One region of the Pseudomonas sp. AC355 genome, then DNA from elsewhere that is predicted to be linked to it. Evidence: predicted binding sites of a transcription regulator. Region 1 holds the regulator's gene; each other region holds the start of a gene.
What was found. The regulator FliA, encoded in region 1, starts transcription of late flagellar genes. The targets are predictions, from matches to a motif close to CTAAAGTTTNNNNNNNNNNNGCCGNTAA.

Region 2: ACZ0AI_RS01945 (methyl-accepting chemotaxis protein) is a predicted target of FliA. The motif match lies at 1,056-1,083, and genes of this name have one in related genera.
Region 3: flgM (flagellar biosynthesis anti-sigma factor FlgM) is a predicted target of FliA. The motif match lies at 1,672-1,699, and genes of this name have one in related genera.

Annotation. Positions count from the first base shown of each region.
Region 1 is NZ_OZ409843.1:751,704-754,977, reverse strand. Features, by position in the region: gene ACZ0AI_RS03635 (protein phosphatase CheZ) at 1-719, opposite strand, end outside; gene ACZ0AI_RS03630 (chemotaxis response regulator CheY) at 739-1,113, opposite strand; gene fliA (RNA polymerase sigma factor FliA) at 1,267-2,010, opposite strand; gene fleN (flagellar synthesis regulator FleN) at 2,007-2,846, opposite strand; gene flhF (flagellar biosynthesis protein FlhF) at 2,934-3,274, opposite strand, start outside.
Region 2 is NZ_OZ409843.1:396,484-399,757, reverse strand. Features, by position in the region: gene ACZ0AI_RS01950 (L-talarate/galactarate dehydratase) at 1-1,032, shown strand, start outside; gene ACZ0AI_RS01945 (methyl-accepting chemotaxis protein) at 1,285-3,084, shown strand.
Region 3 is NZ_OZ409843.1:232,278-235,551, reverse strand. Features, by position in the region: gene ACZ0AI_RS01225 (chemotaxis protein CheV) at 1-737, opposite strand, end outside; gene flgA (flagellar basal body P-ring formation chaperone FlgA) at 817-1,575, shown strand; gene flgM (flagellar biosynthesis anti-sigma factor FlgM) at 1,739-2,074, shown strand; gene ACZ0AI_RS01210 (flagella synthesis protein FlgN) at 2,180-2,647, shown strand; gene ACZ0AI_RS01205 (flagellar brake protein) at 2,788-3,274, shown strand, end outside.

The DNA.
Region 1 (3,274 bases):
GCATGAATCTGTGGACCTTCACCATGGGACGTATTTTTTTGTTTGTTCTGCTCTACACGTAATTCATTGTGATCGTGATCGATGCCGGCGAAACGGTCGACCTGGCTGGCCATCAGCATCAGTTTCAGCAGATTGCTCTCTACCTCGGTCACCAACTGGGTGACGCGTTTGATCACCTGCCCGGTCAGATCCTGATAGTCCTGCGCCAGCAAAATGTCGTTGAGGTGCCCGGACAGTTTGCTGTTGTCACGCTGGCTGCGCGCCAAAAACAGCTCGATGCGTTTGGCCAACTCACGGAAAGCCTCAGCGCCCATTTCACGGCGCATGAAACGCCCCCAATCTTCGCTCAGAGCATCGGCTTCGCTGCTCAAATCATTGACCAGTGGTGCACTCTGCTCGACCAGATCCATGGTGCGATTGGCCGCACGCTCGGTCATGGTCACGACGTAGTTGAGCCGCTCCGTCGCGTCAGATATCTGTGAGACTTCATTGGCGTGGGGCACCCGAGGGTCAAGCTGAAAATTGACGATGGCGTTGTGCAGCTCACGCGTGAGCTTGCCGACTTCGTGGTAAAGACCACGGTCGCGTGCCTTGTTCAGTTCATTGATCAGCTGTACCGCTTCGCCAAAGTTGCCTTGTTCGAGGCTGCTTACCAGTTGGCGGGCATTGCTTTTCAGAGTCGACTCGAGGTCGGCCTCTTGAGAATCTTCGTGTTCCATAACAACCTCGCGGCAGACATCAGCCGTTGACCCGCTCGAAGATTTTTTCGATCTTTTCCTTGAGCACCTGGGCGGTGAATGGCTTGACCACGTAGCCGTTCACACCAGCCTGAGCGGCCTCGATGATCTGATCACGCTTGGCTTCTGCCGTTACCATCAACACTGGCATTTGCTTCAAGCGTTCATCCGCACGCACCGCGCGCAGCAGATCGATTCCGCTCATGCCCGGCATGTTCCAGTCGGTCACTAGGAAGTCAAAACTGCCGCTTTGCAGCATCGGCAAGGCCGTGACGCCATCGTCGGCTTCCGCCGTATTGGTAAAGCCCAAATCACGCAAAAGATTCTTGATGATCCGGCGCATCGTCGAGAAATCATCGACGATGAGGATTTTCATGTTCTTGTCCAAGTCGACCTCCGTACAGTCCTAAAACGCCATCAGCATTCTGAAGCGCTTATAAATCGTGAAACCGGCCTGGCGGAACGCCGCAAAACTATTGCGCCCGGCTTTGCTGCGTTCACTGTGTTTTTCCAGCGCCCTGCTAATTCCTTATGCGCGCCATTCCACTAACCGTGCGCGTAAACGCGCGGCACACTGACTGTGTAATTGGCTGACCCGCGACTCACTAACCCCCAGTACCTCGCCGATTTCCTTGAGATTCAACTCCTCGTCGTAATACAGCGATAACACCAACCGCTCACGCTCCGGCAGATTGCTGATAGCGTCGGCCAGCGCTGCCTGGAAACGATTGTCTTCCAGTTCATGCGAAGGCCCTTGCAGCAAGGAGCTTGTGTCTTCCTGCAGCCCACCGCTTTCGCCTTCTTGCAACAGATCGTCGAAACTGAACAGGCGGCTACCCAACGTGTCGCCAAGAATGCCGTAGTAATCTTCGAGACTCAATTGGAGTTCGGCAGCAACCTCCTGATCTTTAGCGTCTCTTCCCGTTCTCGCTTCAATTTTTCGGATTGCGTCGCTGACCATCCGGCTGTTGCGGTGCACCGAACGCGGCGCCCAATCACCCTTGCGCACCTCATCAAGCATCGAACCCCGGATACGGATACCCGCGAACGTCTCGAAACTGGCGCCCTTACCGGCGTCGTATTTACGCGATGCCTCAAGCAGGCCAATCATGCCGGCCTGAATAAGGTCGTCCACCTGCACATTGGCAGGCAGACGCGCCAACAGGTGGTAGGCGATGCGTTTGACCAATGGCGCGTAACGCTCAATCAACTGATGCTGTGAATCTCGTGCTGTTGCCTTGCTGTACATACGGAGTCCAGAGGCTGTCGTCATACAGCCGTGTCTGCAGTCGGTTGTTGCACCAGGCGTTCAACGAAAAATTCCAGGTGGCCTCGCGGGTTGGCCGGCAATGGCCACGCATCAACCTTCTGGGCAATCGCCTTGAACGCCAGCGCGCACTTCGAACGAGGGAACGCCTCATATACCGCACGCTGTTTCTGTACGGCCTTGCGTACCGATTCGTCATAAGGCACTGCGCCCACGTACTGCAGCGCAACATCCAGAAAACGGTCGGTCACCTTGGTCAGCTTAGCAAACAGATTACGGCCCTCTTGCGGGCTATGCGCCATATTGGCAAGCACCCGAAAACGGTTCATGCCGTGGTCACGATTGAGGAGCTTGATCAGCGCGTAAGCGTCGGTGATCGAGGTCGGCTCGTCACATACCACCACCAGCACTTCCTGCGCAGCACGTACGAAGCTCACCACCGAGTCGCCGATGCCCGCGGCGGTGTCCACGATCAGTACATCGAGGTTGTCGCTGATATCACTGAAAGCCTGGATCAGACCGGCATGCTGCATGGGCGTAAGCTGCACCATGCTCTGAGTACCGGAGGCCGCCGGCACGACACGAATGCCACCCGGACCCTGCAGGACAACATCGCGAAGCTCGCACTGGCCGTCGATGACGTCAGCCAGGGTGCGCTTGGCCGTCAGGCCGAGCAATACATCGACGTTGGCCAGCCCCAGGTCAGCATCCATGAGCATGACGCGCCGACCGAGATCCGCCAGCGCCAACGACAAATTCACCGACACATTGGTCTTGCCAACGCCGCCCTTGCCGCCGGTCACCGCGATCACCTGTACGGGATGCATACCCATGTTATCTATACACCTTGTCTAACTTCGCTTTAGAGCCACATGGCCATTGTGCGCTGCTGGAACGACCACAGCCAGCGCTTCGCCACACCTGCATGATCATCCTGCGCGTCGTGCCGGGTCTTGGTACAACCCGGCAAACATATCGGCCATCGTATCCTCACTCGGTTCATCCGGAGCCTGCAGGCCTACAGCACGGCTGACCAACTGATGGCTGCGCGGCACATGTACATCGTCCGGAATTCGCGGGCCGTCTGCCAGATAGGCTACCGGTAGACGGTGGCTAATAGCCAGACCCAATACCTCTCCCATGCTGGTTGCCTCATCCAGTTTACTCAGAATGCAGCCGGCCAGCCCACAGCGCTTGTAACTGTGATACGCCGCCTTGAGAACTTGCGCCTGGCTGGTTGCAGCCAGCACCAGATAATTGCGGGCGTTGA
Region 2 (3,274 bases), 360 kb from region 1:
CCGATGACCGAGATCGCCATGCTGTTCGTGGAGATCGAAAGCAAGGATGGCCATCGCGGCCTTGGCTTCAGTTACTCGAAGCGCGCGGGCGGCCCAGGCCAGTTCGCCCATGCCAAAGAGATCGCGCCGGCACTGATAGGTGAAAACCCCAGCGACATCCAGAAGCTCTGGACCAAGCTGTGCTGGGCCGGTGCATCCGTGGGCCGCAGCGGACTGTCGACCCAGGCCATCGGCGCCTTCGACGTCGCCCTGTGGGACATGAAGGCCAAGCGTGCTGGCCTGTCCCTGGCGCGCCTGCTCGGCGCTCAGCGCGACTCGGTGCGCTGCTACAACACCTCGGGCGGCTTCCTGCACACGCCACTCGATCAATTGATGAAGAACACTGACCTGTCCCGCGAAAAAGGCATTGGCGGCATCAAGCTCAAGGTCGGCCAACCCAACTCGGCTATCGACATCGAGCGCGTCAGCACCGTGCGCCGCCACCTGGGCGACGACTTCCCGCTGATGGTCGACGCCAACCAGCAATGGGATCGCCCGACCGCCCAGCGCATGTGCCGCAAGTTCGAAGAATACAACTTGGTGTGGATCGAAGAACCGCTGGACTGCTATGACGCCGAAGGTCACGCAGCCCTGGCGGCAGCCTTCGACACGCCGATCGCCACCGGGGAAATGCTCACCAGCGTTGCCGAGCACGCCGAGTTCATCAAGACCCGTGGCGCCGACTACCTGATGCCCGATGCGCCTCGCGTCGGCGGTATCAGCCCGTTCCTGAAAATCGCCTCGATGGCCGAACAGGCGGGCTTGATGCTGGCCCCGCATTTCGCCATGGAACTGCACGTGCACCTTGCCGCGACCTACCCCACCGAGCCCTGGGTCGAGCACTTCGAGTGGCTGGAGCCGCTGTTCAACGAGCGCCTGGAAACCCGTGACGGGCGCATGCTGGTACCGACGCGACCGGGTCTTGGTCTGTCGCTCAGCGACCGGGTCGCCGGCTGGACAGCGCAGGAAGTGGAGATCGGCCAGCGCGGCTAAACCGCGGCATCACAGTGCAGCTCGTAACGATACCGGCCCTCGCGCCGGTATCTGTCGTTATGCCTACTATTTTTCCTGCTGGCGACCGCTTTATCCGCATCAAGCGAAGCTCTACAATTCTCACCCTGCGCGCGAACACCCATCCTGAAAGAGCGCGGAACGTCGTCGAAAGCGGCGCAGTCATTAAAGCTTCTGCACTGCTGGTCGAATAAATAGAAACCCACGGATGTTTTCTTTGCCAGGAGCTGCGGCATGCAGTCGTTGAAGTCGCTTTACGATTCAATCGAGATGCACTTTTTCGATACCCTGACCAAGAAGTTATCCAGCCTTTTCCTGCTGGTGCTGGTCAGTGGCCTGCTGTTCTGGGTCGCTACCAGCCTGCGTGCCGACATCCTCCAGCAACTGCAAGCCGCGCAGATCGATGCCGCTCTGCTGAGCCGCATCGAGGCCAAGCTCGACACCCTCGGCAACGCGCTGCTGCTCAGTGCGCTGTTCACCCTGGGCATGGTCAGCTTCATGGTCTGGTACTTCCGCCACCTGATCGTGCGGCCGGTCGACAACATGACCCGCGCCCTGGAAGAAATCGCCAACGGCGAAGGCGACCTGTCCCGCGATCTGCCGCTGCTGACCCACGATGAAATCCGCACCCTGGCCAGCACCTGCAACCGCTTCCTGGCCAAGCAACGCGAGATCATCAGCAATGTGCAGGCACTCACCGTGCAGATCGCCGTGGAGTCCGCCCGCTCGCTGAAGAACATCAGCGACTCCAGCGAAAGCGCCACCCACCAGGCACGCTTCGCCAATGAAGTGATGAGCGAGAGCAACAGCGCCGTTGGCCGCATCGCAGAAGTGTCGCAGCAGACTCAGGCGATCTCCGGCACCACCGCACAGAACCTCAGCATGGCCCGCGACTCCTACGCCGAGCTGTTGGAAGTGACCGGCAACATTGGCGCTATCTCCAACAGCCTCAACGAGTTTGGCGTGCTGGTGTCCGCACTCAACGAGCGCTCCTCGAACATCAAGTCGGTGGTCGGGCTGATCCAGCAGATCTCCTCGCAGACCAACCTGCTGGCTCTCAACGCGGCCATCGAAGCCGCCCGCGCTGGCGAAAGCGGCCGTGGCTTCGCCGTGGTCGCCGACGAAGTACGCACCCTGGCGCAGAACGTCAGCCGCGCCACTGGCGACATCTCCCAGAACATCGACGCCATGCTCAAGGAAGTGGGCTCGACTCACGAGCAGACTGCACTGATCAGCACCAGCGCCCGCGAAACCCAGGTAGTGGTCGAACGCGCCACTGGCCACTTCGAAAGCATGATCGTCGACTTCGAGTCCACCAACGGTAAGCTCGCGGAAATCGCCGAACACATCCAGCAGGTGGCCGATGCCAATACCGGCATCAACGAACGAGTCACGCAGATTCACGCCGACAGCCAGGCCATCGACGAGCGCATGCAACGCTCTGCCACCGCTACCCGCGACCTCTCTGGCGTAGCCGAAAAAGTGCAGACGCTGCTCGGCCGCTTCGTGCTCGGCCAAGGCGAACTGGATGCCGCCATCACCCGCGCTAGCCAGTGCCGCGACATCCTGCAGGTTCGCCTGGCCGCGTTGCAGCGCGAGGGCGTGAACCTGTTCGACCAGAACTACCGGTTGATACCCAACACCGATCCCAAGCAGTACATGACCGGCTACACCGAGCGCTTCGCGCAGATCTGCCAGGAAGAGATCGACAAGCTGACCAAGGGCACGTCGGGTGGCATCGTCACCTTTATCGTCGACAACAAAGGCTACTGCCCGGTGAACAACAGCTGGGTGTCGAAAGCGCCCACCGGCAATCGCGCCGTCGACCTGCCGGTGTGCCGCAACAAGCGCATGTTCTCCGACCCTGTGGGCCTGCGCGCAGCAACCAACACCCAACGCTTCCTGCTGCAGACCTACCTGCGCGACACCGGCGAGATCATGACCGAGATCGACGTACCGTTCATTTTCGACGGTCGCCACTGGGGCAACATGCGCATGGGCTTCGACGCCTCACGGCTGCTCGCCAAACACTGAGGGTTTTAGCGGCTAGCTGAGGCCTGCTCATGGATTTTCCACAGAGACATGCGCGCGTCGTCAAACAGTACGCAGACATGCGTGGGCTACTGCATCAAGCGGCACAGGCCTTTTCAGCTGAGGTGGAAACAGGCGTTTTCCCTGGCCCTGAGCATGCCTTCGAGGATCAAAAGGCCTGACGAACAGGCAA
Region 3 (3,274 bases), 520 kb from region 1:
TCCATCTCAGGCATTTCAATGTCGGAGATGATCATCAATAGTTCCTGCTCCGGCGACTTGCCCTCATCCACCATCGCGCGTAGGAAATCCAGTGCCTGACGCCCGTCATTCAATGCAGTCACCTCGACGCCGACCGTCTGCAGACAACGCATCACCTGTTTACGCGCGACCGAAGAGTCATCGACGATCAGCACATGCTGACTGACCGCCTTGGTCTGGGTCTCAACGTCCACCACGCCAACGGAGATAACCTCGGAGGTCGGTGCTACTTCGGCGAGAATTTTCTCTACGTCGATGATTTCGACCAGCTTGTCATCCAGACGCGTTACTGCCGTCAGATAGTGATCGCGCCCTGCCCCCTTGGGCGGCGGGTGAATTTCTTCCCAGTTCATATTGACGATGCGCTCCACAGAGCGCACCAGGAAACCCTGCACCTTGGTGTTGTACTCAGTGATGATGACGAAGCTGCTCTGCAGATCACCACCCAACGGCCGTTTGCCTGTCGCCATGGACAGATCCAGAATCGGAATAGTGCCGCCGCGGATGCTCGCCACACCGCGAACCACCGGGCTCGACTTGGGCATGATGGTGAGTTTCGGGCATTGCAACACCTCCTTCACCTTGAAGACGTTGATCCCGTACAGCTGTGGGCCATCGAGACGAAACAGCAGCAGTTCTAGGCGATTTTGCCCAACCAGCTGAGTACGCTGGTTGACCGAATCCATCACACCGGCCATGTACGGGCTCCCATGATTCCAGTAACACATCAGATTTAGTTAGCGTAGCAGGCGGCACGCACCTTGCTTCCAACCAGGCATGAATGCACAAACGACAATTATTCGACGCTCGATAACCAAGAGCCTTCGTTACTTGGCAGTTTTACCTGCTTTACTGGCACTCGGCTATAGCACGCTGACAACTGCCTCAGTCACCCTGCCCGATCAGCTTATCGGCGAGACTCAGCGCTTTCTTGAGCAGGCCGTAGAGGACTATTTGCAGCGCAGCAATATCCAGGCGCGGCACGAGATTCAGATCAACCGCTTGGATCCACGCCTGCGGCTACCGTTATGTGATCAATCGCTGACGACGACCCTGGAAACGCCAGCCGAACCAGTAGGCAGAGTGACCATGCGCGTACGTTGCGATGGCGCAGCACCTTGGACGGTATTCGTTCCCGGTCAGGTGCGCCTGTATCGTGAGGTGGTTACCCTGGTGCAGCCCGTCAAACGCGAAGGCGTGCTCAGCGAAGCCGATGTAATGCTGGCGGAGCGAGATGTAGGCTTGCTCAACCAGGGCTATCTGACTGATGTAGAACAAGCGATCGGCAGAAAAGCCACCCGCGCCATGCTGCCAGATCAAGTCTTGGCCCCCACACACATCCGTCAAGCAGAGGTAATCCGCCGCGGCGATCAGGTAGTGATCAGCGCACGCAGCGGTGGTATCAATGTGCGCATGCCCGGCGAGGCGCTTTCCGACGGTGCCGTGGGTAAGCAGATCAGTGTGCGCAACCAGCGCTCGCAACGGGTGGTTCGCGCCAGAGTGCTAGGCCCGGGGCAGGTTGAAGTCTCCATGTAGGCATGACTTGCATTTATTTCTACAGGCATTGTCGAACGGACTGGCTGACTGGAGAATGAGGGTGTTTTAGACTGTGCAAGCGACGCAATTTTTTGCCTAAAGTTTTTCTGGGCATAGCCGACAAACTAGGCAAGCGTCCAAACTCTGTCAGAGGTTTTGCATCATGGTCATCGATTTCAACCGACTCAACAGCACCACGCCAGCCAGCACAACACGTGCCGGTAGCGCCCAGGGCGGCAAGAACGAAGCCATCGATAACAAGGCCGGTGGTAACGAAGCCGCCGCCCAGAAAGCGGCTGTCAGCGCAAAGAGCGGTGAATCCGTTCAGCTGAGCAGTGAAGCACAGCAATTACAGAAAACCGTCGACAAGCTGCGCGACCAGCCTGCCGTCGATACCGACCGGGTAGCCAAGCTCAAGCAAGCCATTACTGACGGCACTTACCAGGTCGATAGCCCGCGCGTCGCGAGCAAACTGCTCAATTTCGAGTCCCAGCGCTAGTCTTCGGGCTTGTACTGGGGTGTTGGACGCCTAGAGACCGTTCGCCGTTTTGCTGGCTTGTTGGCCGACAGATCTTGAACAGTTTCTTCCCCAGAGAGCCCGCTTATGAACGCTACGCCCCTGCTCGACCTATTCAATGAAGATATCGGCCACGCCGAGCAATTGCTTGAGCTGATCGAAGCCGAATTCCAGGCCCTGAGCGAGCATGATTTGCCGCGCCTGCAGCAGATACTGGCAGACAAGCAGCCCTTGCTGGCCAGCCTTGACCAGCATGGCAAGCATCGCACCCAGATACTCCTCGGCTTCAACCTGAGCGCTGATCGCGCCGGCTTGCTGGCGCTCGCCGAGCGTTCGGATCAGGGTGATGCCCTAGTGACCGCTAGCGATAAACTGAGTAGCCTGCTGGAGAGCTGCCAGAGCGCCAACCTGCGCAATGGCCGGATCATCCGATCAAGCCAGAAATCAACAGAAAACATGCTCGGTATTTTGCGCGGCAACGAAACGCCTTCGCTCTATGACAGCAGCGGTGGCACCGCTAAAATCGGCAGCAAGCGCCCACTCAGCCAGGCCTGACATAACAACAAGATGCGCAATGATGCCGAAACGGCATTATCATTGACGCAGCAGTACTATGCCCCGGAGATCACTGGTTCGTGTCCAACCCCTTCGCCCAGGACGATGGCCCGCAACCTCCGAAAGTGCTCAAAGCACCGATGGAAATTGTTGCCAACCTACGCCTTCTGCAACACCACCATGACCCCCTGATCATCATGTTCAAGGAGCGCAATCAGCGCTTCCAAAGCTTTGTGATAGAGGTAGACCGCGATCAGAATCTGCTGATTCTCGATGAGATGATCCCCAGTGATGGCGAGCGCTACCTGCAGAACGGCGAAGCTTTCCGCGTTGAATCTCTGCATGACGGGGTACTGATCGCCTGGGATTGCCCAGCCGGCATGCAGGTAAGTGAGCATCAGGGAGAGCGCTGCTACAGCGGCGAAATTCCCCAAATGGTGCTTTATCATCAGCGTCGCAACGCGTTCAGAGCAGCGCTCAAGCAGTCAGACCAGGTCAAGGTGGAACTCGACGGAGCCAAGCTGCGCAGTCCACTGGAAGGCCTGATGCTCGATATTTCCGCCTCAGGCTGCAAGGTTCGCCTCCCCGGCAACGCCAGCGAAAAGCTGCAGCCGGGCCAAGTCTATG